2 regions of the Jeotgalibacillus marinus genome follow, and region 2 is predicted to be linked to the other one. Evidence: riboswitches for the same ligand, from Rfam matches in the RefSeq annotation. Region 2 holds a riboswitch; the other holds the start of a gene.
What was found. A riboswitch is a leader RNA that binds a small molecule or an ion and turns the genes downstream of it on or off. The one in region 2 is predicted to bind magnesium.

Region 1 (6,148 bases), on a different contig from region 2:
GCCCTAGAGTATTCTAAAGTCGTAAAAATGCAAACTGTTGATTACTATGGCTCTCCAGTTGCTTATCTAACAGTACATCACTGCAGTTGGCTGGGGTTGAACCCGGCCTGCCCAAAATGACTAGATAGAAAGATTAATAATTGCAAGTACCAATCAGAACAAAAATGAGGGGGAATGAAAAAAATGAGAAAAGCAAAGGGTTTACTTGTTCGTTTTATGTTGATCGTAGGATTGTTGTTCACTGCACTTATTCCGAATAGTGCGAGTGCAGAAAAATTAGGGCACTTAGAAATCACTACAAAAGATTTCTATGTTGAAGATGGAAAACTGAAAGAGTTTAATAACAGTATTAATAAAACATCACTAAATAAAGCATCACTTCCACCATTAGATGAATTAATACCTGATGATGCTTATGTTAAAGGACTTCCTAGTAATACTTTAGATTTTCCTGCAAAAGAAATAACAGCTCCGATTGATTATTTAGCATTAGTATTTAATTTAAATGGCAAGAACATGACGGCTGGTCAGTTATTTCTTCATGCTCCAGATGCTGATTTATATGTTTTCAAAACTTCTCCAGACGATGAAATGCCTATGCAGCTTAGTCATGCTGAAATGGAAACGTATCCCCCTGGAAACCGTATTTATCCTGCGTTTGGGGAGGATATAGAAGTACGTTATTATAAAGACCACCCTCTTGTTGATCAGGCGAAAATTCAATTTGTTGGATATTGGGAATTAGTGGGGGGTAAATCTTTATCGAGTAACACTGGTTCAAGAATTTCCGAATCTTATACTATGGGTTCTGGTATAGACATAACAGAGGCATATGAATTGGCTTCAACAATTGGGGTTACAATAGGTTCTGAAGTAGGTTTTGATTATGCAAAATTAAGTGCAGAATTAAGCCATTCAATAACTGAAACGTTTGGTTATTCACAAACTATTTCACAAATCGAGGAAGTTACTACTACTTTCAATTTCGGTAATGAAGATCCTAATGGAATTCCTTATATCGGCGGAGTATACCAGTTGAAAGGTGAGTATTTAGTAAAAGAGCCTGGTCCTGACCTGAAAATAAGATTGGACTTTTTAAATTCCTACGGGGACTTCCCTGCCAAATTAAAACCTGATTTTTACTATGATAATAATCATTATCGACAGATACAAGCAGATTATATAGAACCAGACGCGTGATGATCACTGCAAGGAAAGATGAGTATGAACTTATACTCATCTTTTTTTGTGATTCGAAATGGACATAACGACATCAAGAGAACTCAAACATGGTCTTTTACCGGTGTACTTCTCGACAATAGTCTTTAAGGTTATGCCTATTGTAGGTGTTTTGGCGGATCTATTTTATGTGAATTACTGTCTACTTCAGAAAATAAGTCCTGTTCATTAGTGGATTGGTCTTGTTGTTGAACCGGAGACGAATTCAAATTAAAAAGTTGTTTAAGTTGCTGGATATCCTGTTGTAACGACTGAAACTCTTTATTCGTTACTGGTTTCGCTTCTTCTTTTAATTCACATCCTACATGGCCATTTGGCTCTAACGTTGCCCATTTGACATCGCTAATTTTGGATACGTTTTGTAGCCTCAATATCATTTCAAGTTGATCAACGGTAACCCTTAATTTCATCAAGTTTTTTTCATTCAACATTCCATTCTCTATCACTATTTTTGATTTACCTGTAATCAGTTTCTCTACACCGTCTGATTTCATTTGAAGGTATTCCATAACAATCAATGTTAAAACAAGGATGCCCCCAACCCCTAAAGTTGTCCACACACTCTTTCCAGTAAAGGGCTGTACTAATAATGATCCTATTTCGATCGTTATGACCATTTGAGCTAACGTCATTTGTGAAATCGATTTTCTTCCAGCAAACCGTAACAAAAATGTTCCACCCATCACGATCAACACTGATTTCCATATCCAATCTAATTCCATGAGAAAAATCCTTTCGGGTGATCAATTTTCAATGTGTCATATTACCAAATAAGCTTCCCTAAAAAAGGGAAACTTATAAATGAACGACAACACTATCCATCACTCACTCCCAAATCTCATTCTGTCTCCTCACATCATCCAAATCAATCATCATCCGCTGCATACTAGGTGGACAAGCTTTATTATACTTTTTCTTCTAGGCGCTTACAGAGGCGGAACTGAACTTGCGATGATCGTTGCAGTGACAATGGTTCTTGTCGTCATGCTAGTAAGTTTGATTGGCATGTCTTTACCATTTATTCTTAACAAACTAAAAATGGATCCAGCAGCCGCAAGCGCACCACTAATTACTTCTATTGCTGACATTTGTGGTGTACTCATTTACTTCTCCGTCGCAACATGGGTCTTAGGTTTATAGAACTCTGATCCATGTGGGCTAATAAACTAAAATGACTCAAATTCTTCACCACTGCATGATCGTTGAGTATAAATAAAAGTATAAGAGTAACAAAAAACAAAATATCCTTGTTAGGTGAGGCTCCTATATGGAGATAAGCTGCTGCCCAGAAATGTCGAAAGACACCAATGGGTCAACAGGAACCATCGAATTAAGGTGGTTTTTAACGTAGCTGGATCAATCTGATTGATCCTATGCCATATAGTGCTAAAACTCAACGATGAGACACTTATTCCATTTGACTATTAATTTAGTATGGACTAATAAACACCCTCTTCGTTGACGTTGAGAGTGTTTTTTGTTTATTCAAAAAGCTAATAAGAGATTGGAGGACAGTTACCTCGACCCTATACCCATATTAAATTAGAAAGATCCACATCACAAAAATCCTAAATTAGAAAGAAGAAATTTGTGGTGTATGACCCTACTTCCCCGTCGCTACATGATTCTTAAGTCAATGACAATGAAAGTAATCTTTATGGATGGTTAGTTAAGTAAAAGAGTAGCAAAAACAAAATATCCTTGTTAGGTGAGGCTCCTATATGGAGATATGCTGCTGCCCAGAAATGTCGAAAGACGCCAATGGGTCAACAGAAACTATCGGATTAAGGTGGTTTTTAATGTAGCTGGATCAATGATTGATCCTATGCCATATAGTGCTAAAACTCAACGATGAGATTCTTATTCCATTTTGACTATTTATTTAGTATGGAATGATAACCACTCTCTTCGTTGAGAGTGGTTTTTGTTTTATTCATAAAGTTGGTGAGAAATTATAAGACTGTTAGCTCGATCCTATAATGGCTCTCCAGTTGCTTATCTAACTACTGCTGTTGATCACTGCAGCTTGGTGGGGTTCAACCCATCCTGTCCCACAGGGAGGAATAATAGGATGACTGAAAAAATAAAAGTAGTCATTGCAGGAGTAAGAGGGAAAATGGGAAAAGAAGCGGTTAAACTCATGCAAAACACACCTCACTTTGAAATGGTAGGAGCTATTGATCATAGGAACAATGGCAAAACTTTAAGTCAACTAAATGGATTTATGGGGTTAAATGTTCCGATTTACAGTAATCTTGATCATTGTTTTAATGATACACAGCCGGATGTCTTAATTGATTTGACTATACCAGAAACGGGTTACATCCATGCCAAAACAGCACTGTTAAATCATGTACGCCCCGTTGTTGGCACAACAGGATTTAGTCAGGAGCAACTTGTAGAACTTAAAGAGCTAGCTGAAGAACGCAATCTTGGAGCAATTATTGCGCCTAATTTTGCGATTGGTGCAATTTTAATGATGAAGTTTTCACAAATGGCAGCTAAATATTTTGATGATGTTGAAATTATTGAAATGCACCATGATCAAAAGCTTGATGCTCCGTCTGGAACGGGACTAAAAACAGCGCAAATGATTACAAATCAACGAACTCCTAAACGACAAGGACACCTCAATGAGAAAGAAACGATTCAAGGAGCAAGAGGTGCTGATGTAGATGGGATGAAAATCCATAGTGTGCGCTTACCAGGACTTGTCGCTCATCAACAAGTGATGTTTGGTGGAGAAGGTCAAATGTTTACGATACGTCATGATTCATTTGACCGCACTTCATTCATGTCAGGTGTTCAAGTTTGTGTGGAAACGATTATGAAGATCGACACGCTCGTGTATGGACTTGAAAATATTTTGGACTAATGTTTGGAGGAACATGTGATGAACATTGAACTAATTGCTCGATAAGAAGAAGGATGAGTTGCTCGCTTTTGAAAGTATTCAATAAACACCAACTTTTTTCCCCGGGTACTACTGGTTTACGCATAAATGAACGCACTAACCTACCTATCCACCGTTTTAAATCTAGACCTTTAGGTGGTGACCAAGTAATTGATGTTGTCTTTTTCTTTCGTGATCCACTGATTGCCCAACCTCATGAACCAGATATATCAGCGTTAATTCGTTTAGGTGATGTGTATCAAATTCCGATTGCAACAAATAGATATCCTTGCCATAGGTGCTCACGAAAGATTAATAATTACAAGTAACAATCAGAACAAAAATGAGGAGGAAGAGAAAGTGAGAAAAGAAAAGAGTTTAATTGTTCGTTTTATGTCGATTATTGTAGGATTGTTGCTAACTGTACCATTTTTCACAAATAGTGCTAGTGCAGAAGGATTAGGGGATCCAGAAATAACTTCAAAAGATTTCTATATTGAAGATGGAAAAATGAAAGAGATCGATGACAGTTTAAATATATCAAGTCTACCACCATTAGAAGAGTTACTTGAATATGAAAACATGCTCCTCCATACTAGAGGATTTCCTGCAACAGAAATGGCAGACCCAGTTGACCATATAGCAGTAGTATTTCATCCTACTATCAACCTACCAATGACAATGTTCTATGATCTTGCTCAAGATGCTGATTTATTTATTATCAATGATGGGTATCTTGAGTTTAGGTGGACGAATGCTGAAATGAAAAAACATATTACAGATTTTCCGGGCGGCTACATTCATCCAAACATTCCTTTGGTAGAAGCTCGTTATTATAAAGATAACCCTCTTGTTAGTGATACAAAAGTTCAATTTGATGGATATTGGCAAAGAGGAGATGTGGTATCGCATAGCAACGGTAACCACATTAAAAGAACCTACACCTTTACTTCTGGTATCGAGTTAACAGAAGCCTATTCAATGACTGAAACACTAGGGATAGACATAAACTTAACATTGGGTCCTCCTTGGGCTCAGGTAGAAACTTCAATAAATCGTGAATTAAGTGAAGCATTTTCAAATGCACAAACGGTTACGGAAACTCAGACAGTTTCTACTGAATACACTTTTGGGGTCGATGGTGGGAATGGGATTCCTTATTCAGCCGCAGTATACCAATTGATGGGTGATTATAAAATCGTACCTGGTGAAAACCTGAAAAAGAGACTTGATGATCTAGAGACCTTTCCGTTTGTTCGATTCAGTCTAAAACCTGATACAAATGGTGTTGCGAACGATTATTATAGAGCGGTTCAAGTGAATGATATAGAACCAGACTTGTGATAATCACTAAAAGGAAAGGCGAGTATGAACTGATACTCGTCTTTTTTTGTCCTCCAAAATGGACATAATGACAACAAGAGAACGCAAACATGATCATATTATCTTTTTTCACCTGTGTAATTCTCTACAAAGAGCTTTAAGGTTATGCCTATTGTAGATGTTTTTCCCATGTTCATTAGTGAATCGGATAAATCACCAATAAATTTTATGCTAATTAGGTTCTCATGTTGTACAATAAATGTAAGTGAATTTGTTGTTTTCTACCTCATTGGACATTTTAAGAACTTAATAATGAAATGAAGTCTTCTACATTATTTCTTTAAAGGAGTGTTCACGATGAAATATCAAGCTACACCATACTTATCATTTAATGGCAATGCACGGGAAGCACTTGAGTTCTACAAAGAAGTGTTTGAAGGAGAAATTTTAGACGTTCAAACTTTTGGAGAAGCAAATTTCCCTACACCTCCTGAAGCAGATGATCAAATTATGCATGCTAAATTTAAAAAAGGGAATTTATTATTGATGGTATCCGATGCATTTTCAGACAACACTGTTGACGTTGGGAACCATATTTCTCTAGCGTTAGAGGTTGAGAATGAAGAACGTATTCAAACCCTTTACAGTCGTTTATCAGAAAACGGAACTATTTTAATGGAATTACAAGATACT
Region 2 (6,148 bases):
AGCTGCTCTTTTGGATCAACTTCAAACCATTCAACCTGCTGCAGCATTTCAAGTACCACTGTTCCAACAAGGGTACACAGAGTATCTAACTAACCAATCGACGAAAACGTTCCGCATTGGATTTTCAACGAAATCACCTGTAGGAACACCGGTTAGTGAAGAGGCGGTAAACACCGTACACCAAGTAGCGAATTTTTTGCAACAGCAAGGTCATGTAGTCGAGCAAGCACAACCAAACATCAATGGACGTGCTTTGATGGAACAGTATTTTTTAATGAATGCTGGTGAAATGGCAGGATTCGTTCAAACGATGGAAGCGGATCTTGGAAAATCACTGACTCACCACGATATGGAAATTGAATCGTGGGTACTTGCTGAAGCCGGGAAAAAAGTAACTGCAGGGGAGTTTTCACTCAGTCTTGCTGCGTGGGATCAAGCCGCAGAGCAAATGGCTGCATTTCACGAAAAATATGACCTGTATTTAACACCTGCAACTGCGTTTGACGCTCCTAAGATTGGTGAATTAACACCAACACAACAACAGATTGACAAGCTATTAGGCGTATCATCACTTGAATCATCAGCACAACAAACGCTCATTTATGACATGTTTGAACCGAGTCTAACGTACACACCATTTACTCAACTTGCAAATTTAACAGGACAACCAGGGATTAGTTTACCAACTGGACAATCGTTAAATGGCTTGCCACTGGGCGTTCAGCTAATGGCGCCAAAAGGGAACGAGCACTGGCTTCTGACCGTCGCCAAAGAACTTGAGCAATCACCCTATTGGCACCAAGTAACCATGATTAAATAGACTAAAGGTAAGGCTCTTTTCGTAAATATTGCTGCTTATGATGTGAAAAATAAAAAAAAGAATTTACTTTTTGTATTATGATGATATGGGGGAGCGTATCCAATAAACGGACCATATTCAGGAATAAGTGAAAATGAAGGTGATTTGAAATAATTGTTAGTAAGCTAAAGGGCTATATAATGGAAGAACTCCAGAGTTATCTTTATTAAGTTTATTGATACTATTGTGGAGTGAGTAAATGAGCGGAAATATTAATGATAAGTTCTGGACTGTATGTAACGGTACGCCTTTCTTTCAAAATTTCGTTGTAATGAAGAATCAGTAATCAGATCCTATTATCTGTTTTTTTATTTCCCATTGTTTGTAACCACCTAAAAAATGACGATATTAAAAAGAATCCATTTTGAAAAAGATTGATCAAAGTGGATTCTTTTTGGATAAATTTTAAAAATGAACGAAAACCACTGTTTTAGAATTAATTAGAATAAACGATTTCATTTTCTTCATTTACTATATAGGGCAAAGAGTATGCAGGTGCAAATTTTGATCCTTCAAGTAAGACTGGACGAATGTCTTCATCACTCTGTTCAAGTGTTAATTCTTGTTCTTGAGAGACTTGATAAAGATCAGTAATATAATCTACATAGATCGTCCCATCACCACTTACAACAAGAGGTAATTTCTGATTTGTGAAAGGACTTACTACTGTTGGTTCCTCTTTATATCCTAGTTCTTCATAATTGATCGTAAAAACATTGTCACCAAGTACCTCTTTAAACGGAATGCCTTGATTTACTTTAATTCTAAGATTAAGCGTTCTGATCGTTTCAGCAATTCTCAAATCAACTAATCTAACTGTGGGGTTTTCTTCAACATCAATTAACGTGTATTGATAGATCCCCCCCCCGTTACGATCAAATGAATTTATAGGAATCTGAGACAAATAATCAGGTGTTAGTTTATGAAAATCAATTAAATATTTCTGGTAAATAGGAGTATCATCTTCTATTGTTTTAATAGGTAAAAGACCTCCAGAATCTTCTTGAAACTGATCTACGGCACGTTGTACATTTGCAATTTCATCTGTGTATGGAATTTTATTTTCCTCTGTTAGTGGAGATAGGTACGCACATCCAGTTAGTAATAATATAGTGCATAATCCCATTGGTATTTTAAAATATGACATTTTCTTCCCTGCTACTAAAACATAAACAAATGTCATCATTAATTCATGCTATGCGATTTCCTGTTTCTCTGTGCTCCGCCTTGCTACTTACTAGCTACTACGGTTTGTATAGCACTCCACAGGCGTATATTCGGATGTATCCGTATCCCACCCTACATGTATAAATTACCGTAATAATCATTGTTTTTCAATGTTCCTAGTGCAGGTTTCACCTACCTTTAATTAGTATATTAGATTACTTATGAATACGTTTGAACAAAATTATAGCATGACCACTCAGTCCAAAAATTTTTTTAATAATCGTTCGTAAAACGTTCATAATTTATTGTATAAATTTATCAATATTAGTTACTTCATTTACTCATATACTAATTCTTAAGTTTCCAAATAAGTTATTTGGTTGGTGGTAAAGAAACCGATACAATCATAGAACATAAACAGTTATGTAAGTCTAAAAACGGTTGATTTAGGGGGTTCTGGTGCAAAAGGTCAATGGATTTAGCCTAAGTGAATCAAGAGATAAAGAAACAGACAAACTCTTGTTGAGGAACTTGTGCACACAATAGGTCAAAAAGTTCCTCAACACACCAAATATTTTTTATTTTTCTAAATTAGTAGGTTTTGAAAAGCGTCCAAATCGACAAATCCAAAGGCCTAAAGTTGTGATCGGATAAATGAACCTTGAAAATAACTTGATCACGCAGCCTGAAAGAACACCAATGATGATTCCCGTTATTACATCAGTCGGCCAATGAACCCCAACATACACTCGAGCAACAACTTCGATGATCGCAACGATCGTAAAACTATATGCAATCCAATTTTTCCCCCACACTCCTGTTGCTATTGCCACACTTGCTGCTGAATGATCACTTGGAAAAGAAGTATTAGGTGCGTGTGGGATCAATTGTGTAACCTCACCACTTGGAAGAGTTACAAATGGACGTGATCGGAACCAAAAGAGAGCAATAACAGAATTAAGGAACACAGCTAAAACACCGGCAAGAACACCAAGTACGAGAAGATGTCTTATATTCTCCTCTCTTCTAGGGAGAGTAAACCAGGCAATTAAAAATAAACAGGCGTACATTGGAACCGCATGCTCTGCAAAAAACATCATCACATGATCGATCCATAAGACCTTGTTACTTAATCCATTCAGGAACTGAAAAACTGTTTCATCAAATGTTTTCATAATATCTCCTTTAATAGAGTGAATTTGTGAGTGTTAAAGACTAAAAAGTTTAGTTGCTATAGTGAAATATATGAGATTGCTAGAAATATTTGTTGAAAACGTAAACGTAATGACGATCGCCAGCTGTTGAGCGGCAATCTTCAACTTACTTAAAATAATTAGGAGTGTAGTTTCCCAGCAAAATAAAAAACACCCTCCAACGAAAAGAGGGTGTAATCATATATAATCATACATAAAAAAGCCTCAAATCGTTGAGTTTTAGCACTATACGGCGTAGAACTAGACATTGTTCAGCTACATTAAAAATCACCTTATGTCGATGATTCCTGTTGACCCATTGGTGTCTTTCGACATTGCTGGGCAGCAGCGTATTTCCAGTATAGGAGCCTCACCTAACGAGGAATAATATTTATATTTTCTATAATGTACAAGAATACTATTAAATAGTCAATAGTATTGCGAAGATACATCATTTTCTAATAAATTATCGACCAAGAAAAATATTGGGTTAGAAAACAGTATACAAAACTTTGAAAGAAATGTCGCATAATCCTGCGTTTTCAAAGATATTTATATCGCTTTTGGGAAATGCCATAAGAATTTCTTATCACTCTATATAACTTTATTGATATTTACTTATAATGACCGTTGTATTAAGATAGTCTTGTGCCGAAAATAGATTACATACATTACTTACAAAATTTAATTTTATTATTAAGGGGGAACACAGATGGCTAACCAAGGAACAAAGACGGCTATCCAAGACATCTTTCAAGCAAAAAAATCGTTTGAACTTGAAGGTAAGCGTTATCATTATTATGAATTAAAAGCCCTAGAGGAAAAGGGACTTACTAAAATTTCAAAACTGCCATACTCGATTCGAGTGTTGCTTGAATCTGTTCTTCGTCAATATGACGGACGTGTAATCAAAGAAGATCACATTAAAAACCTGGCAAAATGGGGTTCAAAAGATGTACAAGATGCAGAAGTTCCATTTAAACCATCTCGAGTCATTTTACAAGATTTCACGGGTGTACCGGCCGTTGTAGATTTAGGTTCATTGCGTGATGCGATGTCGAAAATGGGTGGATCACCTGATAAAATCAACCCAGAAATTCCAGTTGACCTTGTGATTGACCACTCTGTACAAGTTGACAAATATGGTACAGCTGATGCACTTCAAGTGAACATGGACTTGGAGTTTGAGCGCAATGCTGAGCGTTACCAGTTCCTATCTTGGGCACAAAAAGCATTTGACAACTACCGTGCCGTTCCACCTGCAACAGGTATCGTGCACCAAGTGAACCTAGAATATTTGGCTAGCGTAGTCATGCAAGGGACAAATGGAGAAGGTGAAACGGTTACTTTCCCAGATTCACTTGTAGGAACTGACTCACACACAACTATGATCAATGGTATCGGTGTACTTGGCTGGGGCGTTGGTGGAATTGAAGCAGAAGCTGGCATGCTTGGCCAACCTTCTTACTTCCCAATTCCAGAAGTAATCGGTGTTCGTTTAATAAATGCACTTCCACAAGGTGCTACAGCAACTGACCTCGCGCTAAAAGTAACGCAAGTACTGCGTAAAAAAGGCGTTGTAGGTAAATTTGTTGAGTTCTTCGGCGAAGGGGTTGCACAACTTCCACTTGCTGACCGTGCAACAATTGCGAACATGGCTCCTGAATACGGTGCGACATGTGGCTTTTTCCCAGTAGACAAAGAAGCGCTTGATTACATGCGTCTAACCGGTCGTATTGAATCAGATATTAACCTAGTAGAAGAATATTTAACGAAAAATGATATGTTCTTCACTACAGATAAAGAAGATCCAACTTACACAGATGTTGTGGAACTTGATCTTTCTAAAATTGAACCAAACCTTTCTGGACCAAAACGCCCGCAAGATTTGATTCCTTTATCTGAGATGAAAAATGAATTCCATAAAGCACTAACAGCGCAAGAAGGTGTTCAAGGTTTTGGTCTTGATGCTGCTGAAGTGAATAAAGAAGCGGTTATCGAATTTGACAATGGCGATAAAGTTCCAATGAAAACAGGTGCGATCGGTATTGCTGCGATCACAAGCTGTACGAATACATCAAACCCTTACGTCATGCTTGGTGCTGGACTTGTTGCGCAAAAAGCAGTGGAGCTTGGAATGAAAGTTCCTGCGTACGTAAAAACATCCCTTGCTCCAGGTTCAAAAGTTGTATCTGGTTACTTGCGTGATGCAAACCTATTAGATCCTCTAGCTAACCTTGGATTTGATCTTGTAGGATACGGATGTACGACATGTATCGGTAATTCAGGTCCACTACTTCCAGAAATCGAAAAGACTATTTCTGAAAATGATCTTTTGGTTACATCTGTACTTTCTGGTAACCGTAATTTTGAAGGACGTATTCATCCACTTGTACGTGCAAACTACTTGGCTTCACCACCACTAGTGGTTGCCTATGCACTTGCAGGAACGGTCGATCTTGACCTTCAAAAGGACTCACTTGGAAAAGACAAAGATGGAAACGATGTGTTCCTAAAAGACATCTGGCCAACAACAGAAGAAGTCAATTCAATTGTGAAAAGCACAGTAACGCCGGAGCTTTTCCGTGAAGAGTATAAGCGCGTATTTGACAACAACGAACGTTGGAATGAAATCAAAACAAACGACGATGCACTTTATGCATTCTCAGACGATTCAACATACATTCAAAATCCTCCATTCTTTGAAGGATTAACAGAAAAACCATCTGACATTGAAGCACTTAATGGACTTCGTGTTGTCGGTAAATTCGGTGATTCTGTCACAACGGATCACATTTCACCAGCAGGCGCAATTGGCAAAGATACTCCAGCCGGACTGTACCTACGTGAAAATGGTGTTGCAATTCGTGACTTTAATTCGTATGGATCTCGCCGTGGTAACCACGAAGTCATGATGCGTGGAACGTTT

Region 1: linked by a shared signal. The riboswitch ahead of dapB (4-hydroxy-tetrahydrodipicolinate reductase) and the one ahead of AB1471_RS12125 (phosphatase PAP2 family protein) in region 2 are both predicted to bind magnesium.

The regions. Positions count from the first base shown of each region.
Region 1 is NZ_JBFMIA010000032.1:773-6,920, forward strand. Features, by position in the region: gene AB1471_RS16195 (hypothetical protein) at 1-120, shown strand, start outside; gene AB1471_RS16200 (hypothetical protein) at 184-1,200, shown strand; gene AB1471_RS16205 (DUF421 domain-containing protein) at 1,338-1,961, opposite strand; gene AB1471_RS16210 (magnesium transporter) at 2,041-2,379, shown strand; M-box (ykoK) riboswitch at 2,479-2,651, shown strand; M-box (ykoK) riboswitch at 2,933-3,102, shown strand; gene dapB (4-hydroxy-tetrahydrodipicolinate reductase) at 3,311-4,114, shown strand; partial or broken gene AB1471_RS16220 (methylglyoxal synthase) at 4,133-4,461, shown strand; gene AB1471_RS16225 (hypothetical protein) at 4,493-5,476, shown strand; gene AB1471_RS16230 (VOC family protein) at 5,813-6,148, shown strand, end outside.
Region 2 is NZ_JBFMIA010000011.1:64,850-70,997, forward strand. Features, by position in the region: gene AB1471_RS12115 (amidase) at 1-820, shown strand, start outside; gene AB1471_RS12120 (YphF family lipoprotein) at 1,296-2,006, opposite strand; gene AB1471_RS12125 (phosphatase PAP2 family protein) at 2,605-3,201, opposite strand; M-box (ykoK) riboswitch at 3,437-3,608, opposite strand; gene acnA (aconitate hydratase AcnA) at 3,932-6,148, shown strand, end outside.